Linked DNA regions of Tautonia marina. The main gene of each other region encodes a partner of the protein of the gene in region 2 in a complex. Links are inferred from orthologs where the notes say so. Each region holds a gene or a part of one and is shown on either strand. Other genes may lie near its edges. The genes, in order: uvrB and GA615_RS15615.

Evidence for each region.
Region 1: the proteins of GA615_RS15615 (region 2) and uvrB are in contact, whole or in part, in a crystal structure (PDB 7EGT), measured with the Thermus thermophilus proteins. The link is inferred for Tautonia marina from one-to-one orthologs. Residues at the interface, in WP_096412145.1 of Thermus thermophilus: His654, Arg656, Phe657, Gln666, Asp668, Glu669, Lys680, Arg681, Leu682, Ser683, Lys685, Tyr686, Ala687; in WP_096411307.1 of Thermus thermophilus: Glu23, Leu25, Arg26, Asp27, Gly28, Glu29, Arg30, Phe31, Arg55, Glu326, Asp327, Phe328, Glu379, Ser382, Gln383, His398, Gly400, Arg401.

Annotation. Positions count from the first base shown.
Region 1 is NZ_WEZF01000006.1:241,251-251,708, reverse strand. Bases 4,579-7,548 are described here. They hold uvrB (excinuclease ABC subunit UvrB), read left to right. Parts: upstream 4,579-5,016; coding sequence 5,017-7,080; downstream 7,081-7,548. Other genes in these bases: GA615_RS09795 (DUF4174 domain-containing protein), read left to right, coding at 7,222-7,548; GA615_RS09805 (ComEA family DNA-binding protein), read left to right, coding at 4,579-4,947. In the rest of the region: GA615_RS09825 (hypothetical protein), read left to right, coding at 1-280; GA615_RS09820 (hypothetical protein), read right to left, coding at 311-2,119; GA615_RS09815 (PIG-L deacetylase family protein), read left to right, coding at 2,465-3,388; GA615_RS09810 (hypothetical protein), read right to left, coding at 3,542-4,039; more of GA615_RS09805, read left to right, coding at 4,573-4,578; more of GA615_RS09795, read left to right, coding at 7,549-7,722; nadC (carboxylating nicotinate-nucleotide diphosphorylase), read left to right, coding at 7,779-8,696; GA615_RS09785 (HEAT repeat domain-containing protein), read left to right, coding at 8,989-9,780; ATP-dependent helicase HrpB, read left to right, coding at 9,824-10,458. UniProt on the Escherichia coli protein: The UvrABC repair system catalyzes the recognition and processing of DNA lesions. A damage recognition complex composed of 2 UvrA and 2 UvrB subunits scans DNA for abnormalities.
Region 2 is NZ_WEZF01000012.1:102,220-105,793, reverse strand. Bases 581-3,574 are described here. They hold GA615_RS15615 (ATP-dependent helicase), read right to left. Parts: upstream 3,219-3,574; coding sequence 942-3,218; downstream 581-941. Other genes in these bases: GA615_RS15610 (holo-ACP synthase), read left to right, coding at 3,533-3,574; GA615_RS15620 (pyridoxine 5'-phosphate synthase), read right to left, coding at 581-781. Also shown: more of GA615_RS15620, read right to left, coding at 38-580. UniProt on the Escherichia coli protein: A helicase with DNA-dependent ATPase activity. Unwinds DNA duplexes with 3'-5' polarity. Translocates on single-stranded DNA with 3'-5' polarity. Initiates unwinding more efficiently from a nicked substrate than double-stranded DNA.

The DNA.
Region 1 (10,458 bases), on a different replicon or contig from region 2:
TGGCCGGGGTCGCGGTCAGGGAGATCGCCCGATCGCCGCCGACAACACCAGCACCTTCAATACCCAGGTGAAGCAGCAACTCGGCCAGGGGAAGGCGGTTCAGGAAGGCTTCGGTCCCCCGAATGCCCAGACGATCGGCGAGAGCATCATTGAGGCTCAAGCGGTCACCGAGGCCAACACCGCCGCCCAGGCCGAGGCGCTTTCCAATCAGAAAGTTCCTCGGCACATCGAACAACACGTGCAAAGCTACATCAACTCCTTCCGCGATCAGAACGACTGATCCGCTTGGGAGCCATCTGTTCAGGCCGGGTCAATCCGACGCGGCTTGCGCTGCATTGCTCCATTCCAGGGCAATCTGGAGCAAGCCGAGATCGTCTCGATAGTTCTCGTCCTGTTCGCGACCAAGCTGCTCGAAGCGAAGGTGATTCTCACCGATCCGAAGCTGATCGGTTGGGATCGGAATTCGGATCCGGGTCGGGATTCGGTTCGCATCGCGGACGTAACGATTCAGCGCGTCGAACACCTCGCCATTGATCAGGAGGTTCGTGCGCTGGAATCCTGCTCGCAATTCCTCGGCGAAGCGTCCGCCGTCAAACTCTCCTTCCACATGAACGGCATCCAGGACGAGGGTGATCGGCGCCTCCGGAAGGGCATCGATCGTGAAGGAGACCTCATACTCGTCGGCATCGGGCATGGGTGGGTCGAGTTCGGGCATGATCTGATCGCCGAGGTGTCGGGCGTGAGGGTCGAGGATCTGCCTGCGTTTTTCCCCGAGAAGTTCCATCTGGCGGAGCTGAGTGCCGGGAACGGTGAACGTCCCGGCAAAGGGCACCTCAATCTCGAAGCCTTCGGCATCGACTCCCTTGAGCACTCCTTCCACTCGATCTGGTCGTGACTCCGGATCGCCCACCTCCCACTCGACCCGTACCCAGGTTCCCGACAGCGGTTCAGACGGAATCGGCTTACGCTGAAAAAAAATCCCCGCCACCTGAGACCACAACGCCTCTCGAACGTCCCCAAGAAGCCGAATGCGAACGCCGTTCTCATCGGCCGACTCCACGGAACCCCAGAGCTGATTCCCGGAAACCATCCGCAGCTCATCCTGAGTCGGATCAATTTCCGGATCATTCGTCGGCTCGAACGATCGAATCACCTGGAGATCGTCGACTTGAGCCGCAACGTCTTCCGGATCGTCCGCGTCTCGGGCAGCCTCGGCCTGGAAGCGAAGGGCGAGGAGAGCTCCCCTCGGCCCCCCTCCTCGGCCCAGATCGTTGCCGTCGATGGTCAACAAGGTCCGTCCGGGGCCGAACCGGACCACCAAACGGTGCCAACCCGGCTCCAGAATCAATGGCTGCACCACGATCTCCGGCCCCCCCCGAGACTCGACCGAGGGGAACTCGTCCTTCCAGCCAAGGACAACTCGCGTGATCTCCTCACCGTTCGGGCCGTCGAAGATCAGATCGACAAACCAGCGCTGACCGGCGAAGCGTCGCCCTTCCCAGGAAAACGAACACTCAACCCGACCGGCATCAACCGGTTCCGGAAATTCGAGTCGTGCCTGCGACGCTCCGGGCTGGAGTCTCAGAAGGGCACCTTCATCGTCCTGCCGGGGAACGATGTCTGCCCCTGGCTGAAGGCTCCAAAGCTCCTGAGGATCGGGCGAGTCAAACCGATCCGTAAAAACCTGGGCCTCTCCCGGCCGCTGAATGAGTGAAGCAACGGCGAGACGGTCGATGGTCACGGGCTGGGCGTCGGAGCCCAGCCTCATCCGGATCGTCTCGTCGTCGACGGAAACCAGTCGTCCGGAAAGCCGCTGATCGAATCCAAACGCGAGCAGAAACGGCTGAGCTTCGGCTCGCGGCGCGTCCTCATTGTCCCCGTCGAGGCGTAGAAGTCGTGCGATCTGGTCCAGGGGAATCCTCGGCGGTGATCCCGAGTCGGTTTCGAACGTGATCGAGCCGTCGGGCGAGCCGGCCAAATGCCCGACGACGCGCTGTCCGTCCCGCAGTTCGGCGACCTGCCGCATCATCACCGATCGCTGGCTGCCCTGAAGTCCCATTGGAACCAGTGAGAGCAGGCCGAGGCCGCAGAAGCAGAGCGCCAGTCTGTACGAAGGCATTCTCCGGGCAATCACGGTGCGACCTCCGGGCCGTTGGGGTTCGTCGAGCGGCCAACCGATCGGTCTCTCGCGCCGCACCGCGCCGGTTCGTGCCGCGATCCGTTTCGGAGCGGAGTGCGACGGGCGGCACTTCAAGCGATCGCGCGGCCGATTCCCTGTGGCGATCGGCTCCAAGCGAAGGGACGAGAGGCCCGTGCAGGCTCCCCCCTTCCCTGAGGCGTTTAGTGTACCGGGATCGCTCGCTTCTGTCGGCGCCCGGCAGCGAGTCCTCGACCCGGAACGTGAACCGCGATAGAACCAATCCTTCAGGAATCACGATCTGTTCTCACCAGGAGACCGCCCCCGATGACTTCAATTGCTCGTCGCCTTGCTCTGCTTTCGATGATCCTCGTGCTGCCATGGTCCCATGTGGTCTTTGCCCAGGACGAGGCCACCGACGCCGATCGACCGCTCCGGATTATCGTCTTCGGCGCGCACCCGGACGATTGCGAACTGAAGGCGGGAGGCACCGCCGCCCGATGGGCCAAGCTCGGCCATAAGGTCAAGTTCGTCAGTACCACCAACGGCGACATTGGCCATCATGAAATGGCCGGTGGTGCGCTCGCCCAGCGCCGCACCGCCGAGGTCGAACGATGTGCCGAAATCCTCGGAATCGAAACCGAAGTGCTCGACATCCATGATGGCGAGCTGATGCCGACGCTCGAAAACCGCCGGACCATCACCCGATTGATCCGAGAATGGGAGGCCGACCTCGTCATCTCTCACCGACCCAACGATTACCACCCCGACCACCGCTATACCGGCATCCTCGTGCAGGACGCGGCCTTCATGGTCATCGTTCCTTACTTCTGCCCCGATGTGCCGGCCCTTCGGAAGAATCCAGTCTTCATGTACTCCGAAGACGGTTTCCAGAAGCCGAACCCGTTTACACCCGATGTCGTCGTGCCCATCGATGAGGTGCTCGACCAGAAGGTCGCCGCCATCGACGCCCTCGGCTCGCAATTTTACGAGTGGAACCCCTGGCTGTTCGGCTACCTGGACGAGGTGCCTGAGTCGCCCGAAGGTCGGCTCGAATGGACTCGCGAACGAGCGCTCCGGCGCTGGGGAGGCGTGGCCGATCGGTTCCGCGAGGAACTGGCCGATTGGGTCGGTGCCGATGCCGCCGAAAAGGTGAAGGTGGCCGAAGCCTTTGAGATCTGTGAGTACGGCTCTCAACCCTCAAAAGAGGAACTGGCCAAGCTCTTCCCCTTCTTCGGTGAGCAGAAGTAACAAAGCGCTCGTCGAGTCGTCGCGAGTGGTCATCTAATGAAAAATCCCCGAACATCGAGCCGCCACCACGTCGGCGCCGATGTTCGGGGATTGAGGGAAGGAAGGATGCTCGCGGAGAGAGGGCCGGTGCAGGGGGTCCGGCCCTCCCGACGATCAACCGCCTCCGGGAACCGTTCCGACGTCGGGACCACCGCAACGGCGGAGGTAATCCTTGTCGATGTAAATCACTTCGACGCGAGCGTCGCGGTGATTGAACGGAATCGGATAGTCAGACCAGTACAACTCGTCGAAGTAGACGGTGCACTTGTAGTGACAGTGGATCAGCTGGCAAGGTCCGGCCAGAGGATAGACCTTGCACGGATCGACCGACTCGCCGATCTTCTCGATCACGAAGCGAGCGTTGTTCCGCTGAACCGTGTAGAACGGGTCCATTCCAGCCCGGAACTTGGGAACTTTGGCCCAGATTTCCGCCTCGCTCGGCGGATCCAGGCATGGGGGCGGTGCGAATTCGCCGGGGACCGGGTCGAGAATCGGCACGCGGTCCAGTTCTTCCTTGGCGATATCTTCTTCCAGTCGCTGAGACTGGGAAGGCAAGATCGGCCAGGCAAACGACCAGCCGGTCGGGTGAAGCGGCGAAATATTTCGGAACACGTACGGGATGCCACATCCGCCAATGCCGGCGGACATTGTCAAAAATAGGGCACCCGTCAACAGGCCGCGAACCCATTTCGGGGTGTGCGGGCCCCGGTGCCGCGCGGAACGGGTCATTGTGTCTTCCCCTCCTTGGGATCAATCGCCATCCGTTCGGGGGGCCCTCCACCCCTCCGACTCCGGCGCCGGGACCACTCTCGCCTGATGGACTCCGACGATCCCCGTCGGTTCCGGCGAGAGGCCGGCCCAGGTTCCTGGCTCGTAACGATTATCGAACCAAGATCGCTCCGGCTGTGAGAAATTCCGCGACGCCGGTGGAGGCCGCGGTTCCCCGGTCAATCCCGATTTTAGGATCGATCGAGCGTTTCCAACGGAAGGATCGGTCCAACCGGCATTTGATCTTGAGCCCTGCCGGACCTCTCTGCGGAAAGACTCGGCTTGAGTCTGCCATCCCCTCGGTCCTAAACTGTAATTCTGTCGATTATCACCCTGTTCGTCGTCGAAACGTCCGAAGCCCTCAGGGAGGGGATTTCATGCCACCAACTCGGCCGCTCTGGGGATGGGGGGTGTGGCATCGAGGCGTCCTCGCCGCCCTGGTCGGATTGCCGGCGAGCCTGCTCGGGCTCCTTTCCCCGAAGACTGAGCCAACCCCCGACCAGTTGCCTCCGTCGTCGATGGTTGTCGAACTCAATTCCGCCCCGCCGATGGCCTTGCTCGCCTTGCCGGGCCTCGGGCCGACTCGCGTCGATCGAATTCTCTCGGCTCGCGAGGAAGTGCCGATCAAGTCGCTCGACGACCTCGCCCATCGGGTCAAGGGGATCGGCCCGGCAACCATCGAAGGAATCCGCCCCTTCGTTCGAGTCGGCATCCCCTCGCGTGACGACCGAGCGATACCGGCGTCACCTTGATCTCCGGCAACTGTCGACTCCTCTCGCGCTGCCCTGCCCTATTGATCGCGTCAATCCATCGAGGCCGCCATGTCCGAGTTTCGGATCGAACGTCCATTTCCCCCAGCCGGCGATCAACCGGCGGCGATCGAGGCTCTCGTTTCGGGAGTGACCGAGGGCAAGGGACACCAGACCTTGCTCGGCGTGACCGGCTCCGGCAAAACCTACACGATGGCCAACGTGATTGCCCAGTTAGGCCGGCCAGCGTTGATTCTTTCCCATAACAAGACCCTTGCCGCTCAGCTCTACGCTGAGTTTCGCGACTTCTTCCCCCACAACGCCGTTCGCTATTTCGTCAGTTACTACGATTACTACCAGCCCGAAGCTTATATCCCCCAGCGCGACATCTACATTGAAAAGGATGCGTCGATCAACGAGGAGATTGAACGCCTCCGCCTGGCCGCCACCAGTGCCCTTGTGAGCCGCCGCGATACGATCGTCGTCTCCTCCGTCTCCTCGATCTACGGCCTCGGTTCTCCGGATGACTACCGGAAGATGATGGTTCACCTCCGCCTCGGCGACATCATCGACCGCGACGAGATGCTCCTGAAACTCGTTGACATTCAGTACGACCGCAACGACATCTCCTTCGAGCGCGGCAAGTTCCGCGTTCGAGGCGACGTGGTCGAGGTCTGGCCCGCCTACGAAGAAACCGCCGTCCGCATTGAGCTGTTCGGCGACGAGGTCGAGACCCTGGCCGAGATCGACCCCATCTCGGGAGCCGTCATCGAAAAACGTCCGGATCTTTACATCTATCCGGCCAAGCACTTCGTCCTTCCCGAAGAACGGATCAAGGGGGCCGTCGATGCCATCAAGGAAGAACTCGATCAGCGTCTGACCCAGCTCAAGGAACACGGCAAGCTGCTCGAAGCCCAGCGCCTCTCCGCCCGAACCCGTTACGACATGGAAATGCTGCTCGAAGTCGGCTACTGCCAGGGAATCGAGAACTACAGCCGCCATCTTTCCGGTCGCAAGGCCGGGGAAACACCGAACACCTTGCTCGACTTTTTCCCGGACGATGCCTTGATGTTCATTGACGAGTCTCACGTCACAATCCCACAAGTCCGGGGTATGTTTGCTGGAGACTTCAGTCGCAAAAGCACCCTCGTCGAGCACGGGTTCCGCCTGCCAAGTGCGCTCGATAACCGTCCGTTGCGATTCGACGAATGGGAAACGAAGCTCGGCGCTCGGATCTATGTTTCCGCCACACCAAGCGACTATGAAATCACCATGTCCGGTGGCGAAGTGGTTGAACAGGTCATCCGACCGACCGGGCTGGTTGACCCAGTCGTTCGCGTCGAACCCGCGAGAGGACAGGTCCCGGCCCTACTCGAAGAGGTACGCCGACGGGCCGAGCGAGGTGAGCGCATCCTCATCACCACCCTGACCAAGCGACTTGCCGAGGAACTCTCTCGATACCTCAAGGAACAAGGCACCCGGACCAAGTGGCTCCACTCCGAGCTCGATGCCTTCGAACGGGTTCAGATCCTTCGAGAGCTTCGTGAAGGGGCCTTCGATGCCCTTGTCGGCGTGAACCTCCTGCGGGAAGGGCTCGACCTTCCCGAGGTGTCGATGGTCTGCATCCTCGACGCCGACAAAGAAGGCTTCCTCCGCAGCGAAACAAGCCTGATTCAGACCATCGGTCGAGCCGCCCGCAACGTCAACGCCGAGGTCGTTCTCTACGCCGATACCGTCACCCGCTCCATGCAAAACGCAATCGATGAAACGAGCCGTAGACGAGCCAAGCAACTGGCCTACAATTCAGAACACGGTATTACCCCGGAAACCATTCGCAAAGCAATCCGACGCGGGATTGAAGAGGAAATTCAGGCCCGGTCGATCGCCCGCAAGGCCGTCGGCAAGAACGAAGAAGCCGCGATTACCGAGGAATACCTCAACGAGTTGGAAGGTGAAATGCTTCAGGCCGCGGAATCACTCGAATTCGAACGAGCCGCGGCCCTGCGCGATCGGATCGTGCAATTGCGATCCCAAATTGACGGGGGACCGGAACGCCCTCTGGCAACTCCTCAGGCCGTGGGGGCTCGTCGTCGCGGGGGCGGAAAAAAAGGGCGAAGCCGTCCGAAACCTGGTTGAACCGGCCCTCGGTTGAGCCCGCCGTTCCCCTGGCAAAACTCCTGCTCTTGACCACGGTCATAACCTATCTTTTTCAATGAAGCACGCATTCAAATCCAGACGCGTGGGCGTCTTTGAATCGTTCCGAGAGGAGTCTCAGTCGTGTCATTGCGCACCTTGATCCTGCTCAGTCCCTTTGTGCTTGCCGTGATTCTGGGTCGAGCCGTCAGACTTCCCGAGGAACCCCGAGCGCAAGACACTGGGCCCATGTACAACTTCTCCATGAAGCGATATCAGTGGAACGAGCGACCGCTCCTCGTCTTCGCGCCTTCGAGAGACGACCAGGCCTATTGCGAAACCATGATTATCTGGAATCGCAACGGACCGAAACTCGACGAGTACGACCTCGTGCTGCTTGAGGTCTTCGAGGACGGAGTGAGTCGCGCCGACGGTCGGGAAATCCCGCAGGAGTCCGCGACTCACCTCCGCGAGCGATTCCAGGTCGAAGACGGGGACTTGACCATTCTTCTGGTGGGCAAGGATGGTTCCGAAAAGGGTCGATGGAATCAACTGCCTCCCTTGCAAGACATCTATGACCTGATCGACACTATGCCCATGCGTCAGCGGGAAATCCGATCGCAGCAGGACGCCCATCCGGAGTAAGCTCTCAGGGAGCCCCCGTCGAGTTCCGACGCGCCTCCCTTCCGAGTCGATCTCCCATGACCTTGCAGCATCCGCCGTACGAATTTGGTTCCGCTGAACATAACAATGCAGAGGCCCTGATCGCGCTGGCCCTCTCCGAGGACCTGGGTCAGCGCGGTGATCTCACCGCCGAAGCGACCATTCCCTCCGAAGCGACCGGCGCAGCTCGCTTCGTTGCTCGGCAATCGGGGATCCTTGCCGGATTGCCCGTCGTGGCCCTGATCGCCCAACGGTTTGGACTGGCTCAAGGTTTTGTCCCAGAGCGATCCGATGGTGACCCGCTCGAACCGGGAACGCTCATCGCTCGGGTTTCCGGACCAATGCGAGCCATTCTATCGATGGAACGAACGGCGTTGAATTTCCTTCAGCGGCTGTCTGGGATTGCCACGCAGACTCATCGGTTCGTCCTGGCGGTTGAAGGCACCCACGCGGCCATCCTCGACACCCGAAAAACAACCCCCGGCTGGCGTTGGCTGGAAAAGTACGCGGTGCGATGCGGCGGCGGAGCGAACCACCGGATCGGCCTCTTTGACGCGGTTCTCATCAAGGACAACCATCTCGCCTGGCTTGCTTCCTCGGGAGATCCGATCGGTCGGGCGATCACCGCGGCGCGTCAGCTTGCCCCCCCGGGAACCACTGTCGAGGTCGAAGTGGACACCCTCGACCAGTTCGATCGAGCTCTGTCCTGTCGGCCTGACATTGTCTTGCTTGATAATTTTACACATCACGATTTGGCCGAAGCCGTTCGCCGTCGTGACGCTTCGTCCTCGACCGTTTTGCTCGAAGCTTCGGGAGGAATCGATCTCGCTTCGGTCGCCGAAGTCGCGCGAACCGGGGTCGATCGGATCAGCGTCGGGGCGATCACCCACTCGGCTCCGTCGCTCGACATTGGACTGGACGAAGAAATTGTCCGAGATTCTCATCGGTCGTGTTGACAGATGAGAGCGACGGCCTAGGGTTCTGTCGCCGGGGACATTGGTTGCCCCCGACCCTGAAGCGGTTCGCCGCTCCGGGTATCGTCGGCTCCTGCCGGCGAGACGCATCGGTGACGGCACCTTTGGGGAGGGGTGTCGTCGCACTTGTGAGGGGGTGGGGGAGGCGCACGGAGTGTGCCGAGGGGCCCCCGCCCCCTTCGTCTTGTCCTGGGACTTGGACCGGACGAGCCCGCTTGATAGACTCGATCACGACGGTGACGGGCCCGGCCCCGAACTCGTGACGGAGCCCCTCGTGATCTCCCCCGCATCTCCCCCCTGTCTGATCGGTTGCCCGATCGTCCCGGCCCGGGTCGTGGCGATGATGATCACCCTGATCGTCTCCCCGATTGCGTCCGGCTTCGCTCCTGGTCCCGATCGAGGCGATCCTTCGATGAATGAGCCTGGTCGGCAACCCTTGCTGGCCTTTTACTACGAACAGCTGAACCGTGACGGTGATCTCGACTCCTTTCAGAATCGCGTGGACGCTCGATATTCCGAGACCACCCTCCGTCGTCTGGTGTCGTCCGCCGATGTTCAAGCGCGCCGGGGAGCCGTCACCGCCCTCGGCCTGATCGGCGATTTCGGCTGCAACGACGCGCTCGGCCCGGCCCTTGCCGACGAGGACCCGACCGTCCGCCAACTCGCCTCCCAGTCGCTCTGGTCCATCTGGTTCCGAGCCGGAACCGATGAGCAGAACGAGACGCTCCGCCTGGTCGTCGAGTTGAATAACCGGGGTCTTACCCGAGAAGCCCAGCGTCAGGCCACCCGATTGATTGCCGAGGCCCCCAACTTCGCCGAGGCATACAACCAGCGGGCCATCGCGTCGTTCGTCCTCGGAGAGTTCGTCGAAAGCGCCGCCGACTGCAAGCGAGTGCTGGAACTGAACCCCTATCATTTTGGTGCCTTCGGTGGCCTCGGGCAGTGCTATCTGAAACTCGGTCGGCCCGATCTGGCGCTGGAAACTTATCGACGGTCCCTCACAATCCAGCCTCACGACGAAGGTTTGAAACGCCTGATCGAGGCGCTCGAAGCCGATCGATCGTGAGCGCGAGCCCTGTTCCCCCACCTCTTTCCGAACACCCGCCCCCATGCTCCCCCTGCCGATCGACTCGCGCTTGCCCGAGATCCTCAACGCGATTCGACAGCATCGATCGCTTGTGCTCGTCGCCGAGCCCGGCGCGGGCAAGACCACCCGCGTACCACCCGCCCTGCTCGACGCGGGCTTGCTTGATCCGGACCATCCCAACCTGATGGTGCTTCAACCGCGACGGGTGGCCGCGCGGGCCTCGGCTGCTCGAATCGCCCAGGAACGCGGCGGGAGCCTCGGCGAGGAAGTCGGCTACCTCGTCCGCTTCGAGCGTCGGATTGGCCCACGGACCCGTCTTCGCGTGGTAACTGAAGGGGTGTTGACCCGTCACCTGCTGAACGACCCGAGCCTCGACGGGATCGGCGCGGTCGTGCTCGACGAGTTCCATGAACGGAGCATCCATACCGACCTGGCCTTGGCCCTGCTCCGAGAGGTCCGGGACGCGCTCCGAAACGACTTGATCCTGGTTGTGATGTCGGCCACGCTCGACGCCGAACCCGTTGCCCGGTTTCTCGATGCCCCGATCGTCTCGGTCGAAGGGCGCAGGTTCCCCGTTGCCCTCTCATATCGCCCGTCCGACGGCACTCCCCTGCCCGATCGTGTCGCAAGTTCCGTCCGGGACATGCTCGATGATCC
Region 2 (3,574 bases):
GACAACGAAGTCACGAATCCCTCTGGTTGGACGGCGTTCAACGAACCGGATTCGGTTGTGTGAGCGCGTCGAGGATGGCTTGTTTCATTTCGGCCACTGCTCGTTCGAATCCCACGAATACGGCGCGAGAGACGATGCTGTGTCCAATGTTTAATTCCAGCATTCCAGGGATGCGGGCAACTGCGGCAACATTCTGAAGGGTGAGCCCATGTCCGGCGTGAAGGAGCAAACCATCCTGCTGGATCCGACGACCGGCGTCGAATAATGCGTCGAGTTCGCTTTGACGCGATGAGGCGTTGATCGCGTCGGCATAGCGGCCGGTGTGGAGTTCCACGGCGATGGCACCAACCGCAGCGGCGGTCTCGACCTGCGCCGGATCGGGGTCGAGAAAGAGACTGACCTCGATTCCTGCTTCGTGGCATCGCGACACGGCTTCGGCGATTCGATCACGATGACTGAGGAGGTCGAGGCCTCCTTCGGTTGTCACTTCCTGGCGGTGTTCGGGAACGAAGGTGACCTGATCGGGGCGGACGTCGAGGGCGATGGCAACGATTTCCGGAGCGAGGGAGATCTCAAGATTCAAGCGAGTTCGAACGGTTTCCCTGAGAATGCGGAGATCACGTTCCTGAATATGCCGGCGGTCTTCCCGCAGGTGGACGGTGATGCCATCGGCGCCTCCGAGTTCGGACAGGACCGCCGCCCAGACCGGGTCGGGTTCGCGCCCCCCTCGGGCCTGTCGAATGGTGGCAACGTGATCGATGTTGACGCCGAGGCGAATCATGATCGGACAACTCCGAGACGAACCGAGATCAATCGGCAAGGGGGGGGCGTGAATTGGAACAGGATCCTTCTGGCCAGACTTCGAGGAGACGTCAAGGGTTCGGTATTGACGAGCAAAATGCGGTGCATTTCCGAATATGGATCTGAAGGGGTTGTCAAGGTCAGGATCGTTTGACCGGTCGGAGCGGCGACCGAGCTAGTACGAATGTTCGTTCCCCTCCCACGGTGAAGGCGACCCGTCCTTTACGGTTTGGGCCGGCTCCGTCGATGGAAACAATTTTCCCGAGCCCGTACTGCGGGTGGAGCACGAGAACCCCTGGACGAAAGGCAGACAGGTCGCCGGTCGATTCCGCATCGGGGCGTGCCCCCGATCCTGGGGGGTTGGCCAGCGCGGCGGCGGTGGTCAAGCGGAAACGATCTGCGGGAACTGCGGAGACAGGGCGGGAAGGAGTCGGGGAGGGGGTTCGAGCCACTCGCCGGGAGGAAAGCGGCATTTCATCGTCACCCCCGGTGAGGTCGCGATACCGGATCGGGCCTTCCGGTAATTCCATGAGAAATTGCGAGGGAATGGCAACCGATCGCTGGCCCCGGAACTCTCGGACCCGGCAATGACTCAGACGGAGTTCGCGCTGGGCTCGGGTGATACCGACGAAGAAGAGGCGACGCTCCTCCTCCAGTTCGGCATCGTTGTCGGAGGCTCGGGAATGGGGGAGGAGCCCTTGTTCCAGCCCGACGATAAAGACGACGGGGAACTCCAGACCTTTCGAGGCGTGGAGGGTCATCAAGGTGACGGCTCCCCCTTCGTCCTTCCAGCGATCGACCGCCGAGCTCAGGGTGACATCGGCCAGGAAGTCAAGGACTGTGGACTCGGGATGTTCCAGGTCAAACTGTCGGGCCGCGGAGACGAGTTCGTCGAGGTTGGCGACGCGGTCCTCGCCGTCCCCCTTAGGTTGATTGGCCCAGTAATCCCGGTATCCGCTGAGGTTCATAAGTTTTCGAGTGAGTTCCTCGGCTGAGGAGTGATCGCTGAGCGCTGCGAGTTCATCCATCAGGAGGACGAAGTCACGAAGTCCGGAGCGTGCCTTGGGGGTTAGACCGGCGATTGAGGCGGCCTCTCGAACAGCGGCACTGAGGGGAATTCCGCGGTCACGAGCGTAGCCCTGGAGCCGGTCGAGGCTGACTTTCCCGAGCCCCCGAGGGGGGGCATTGATTGCTCGGAGAAACGCAACATCATCTTTCGGATTGTTGAGGAGGCTCAGATACGCAAGCACATCCTTGACTTCGATGCGCTCGTAGAACGAGACGCCGCCGACCACCTGATAAGGAATGGCGAGCGATCGGAAGGCGGATTCAAGCCCGCGGGTTAGGGCGGTGACCCGGACAAAAACGGCGATTTCTCCAAACGAGTACCCTCCATTACGCACCAGGTCGGCGATGGTGGAGGCAATGGCTTGCGCTTCTTCCGTTTCGTTGGCAAAAGTGGTCAGTTCGACCGGATCACCCTCGGGGTTTTCGGTCGTCAGGACCTTGGCCTTTCGGCGCCGGTTGTGATGGATGACGTGATCGGCAACCCGAAGGATATTTTTGGTGCTGCGATAATTGTGTTCGAGGCGGATGACCTTGCAACCGCGGTAATCATGCTCGAATTCGAGGATGTTATTGAGGTTCGCGCCCCGCCATCCGTAAATGGACTGGTCGGGATCGCCCGTGACACACAGGTTGGGAGTATCGACCGAAAGGGCTCGGACGATCGCATACTGGGCGAGGTTGGTATCCTGATATTCGTCGACGAGAATGTATTTGTAGCGGTCGTCGAGGCGGGCTCGGAGTTCGTGATCCTGGCGGAGCAACGTTACGACGTGGGTGAGGAGGTCGTCGAAATCGACGGCGGACGACTCCAGGAGTCGAGTCTGATACCCTTTGAAGACCCGTCCCACCACGGCGGAGACGTGATCGGCGCCATCTCCGCGGCGGGCCAAGTAGGTTTCGGGGTCAAGCATTTCGTTCTTGGCCCGGCTAATGGCGGCTTCGACCTTTTCCGGGGCGACACCTGCATCGAGCAGGTCGAGTTGCTCCATGACCGATTTGAGGACGCGGAGGCGGTCGGGCTGATCGTAGATGGTAAAGCCACGATCGAGGCCGATTTTCGGGCCGAATTCGCGAAGCAGACGAGCACAGAGTGCATGGAAGGTGCCGACCCAGACACCGTGATCGGGCACCAGGGCGGTGATCCGTTCTCGCATCTCGGTGGCGGCCTTGTTGGTGAAGGTCAACGCCAGGATATGCCGTCCCGGAATGCCGTGCCCGAGGAGTGAGGCGACTCTGCGGGTGATGACCCGCGTTTTGCCTGATCCGGCTCCGGCGAGGACCAGGAGCGGGCCATTCACATGGGAGACGGCCTCTCGCTGGGGGGCCGTCAAATCGGAGAGCAAATCCATCAGCGATCCGTCCCTGGCATGGTGGCGTCGAGAGCGGTACGTCCGTATCGCATCCAATGGCAGTATAGCATCGTGCAGTATCCTCCGCGATGCGATTCCCTTATCGGGCCGCAGGCGCTTCATCCGGCAGGAGAGGTCTCCCACTCGGGAGATTTGAGGTCGGATTGGCCTGGTGGGCTCAACTCGGATAGACTCAGGAATCGCACCAGGGTTCAACGGATGAACCAGGCGTTTTGCTTCGAACAGAGGGTCGACCACGTATGAACATTCTGGGGATCGGGACCGACATTATTGAGGTGCCCCGGATTGGCAAGATGATCGAGCAGCATGGTGAGTTGTTTCTGCGCCGCGTTTAT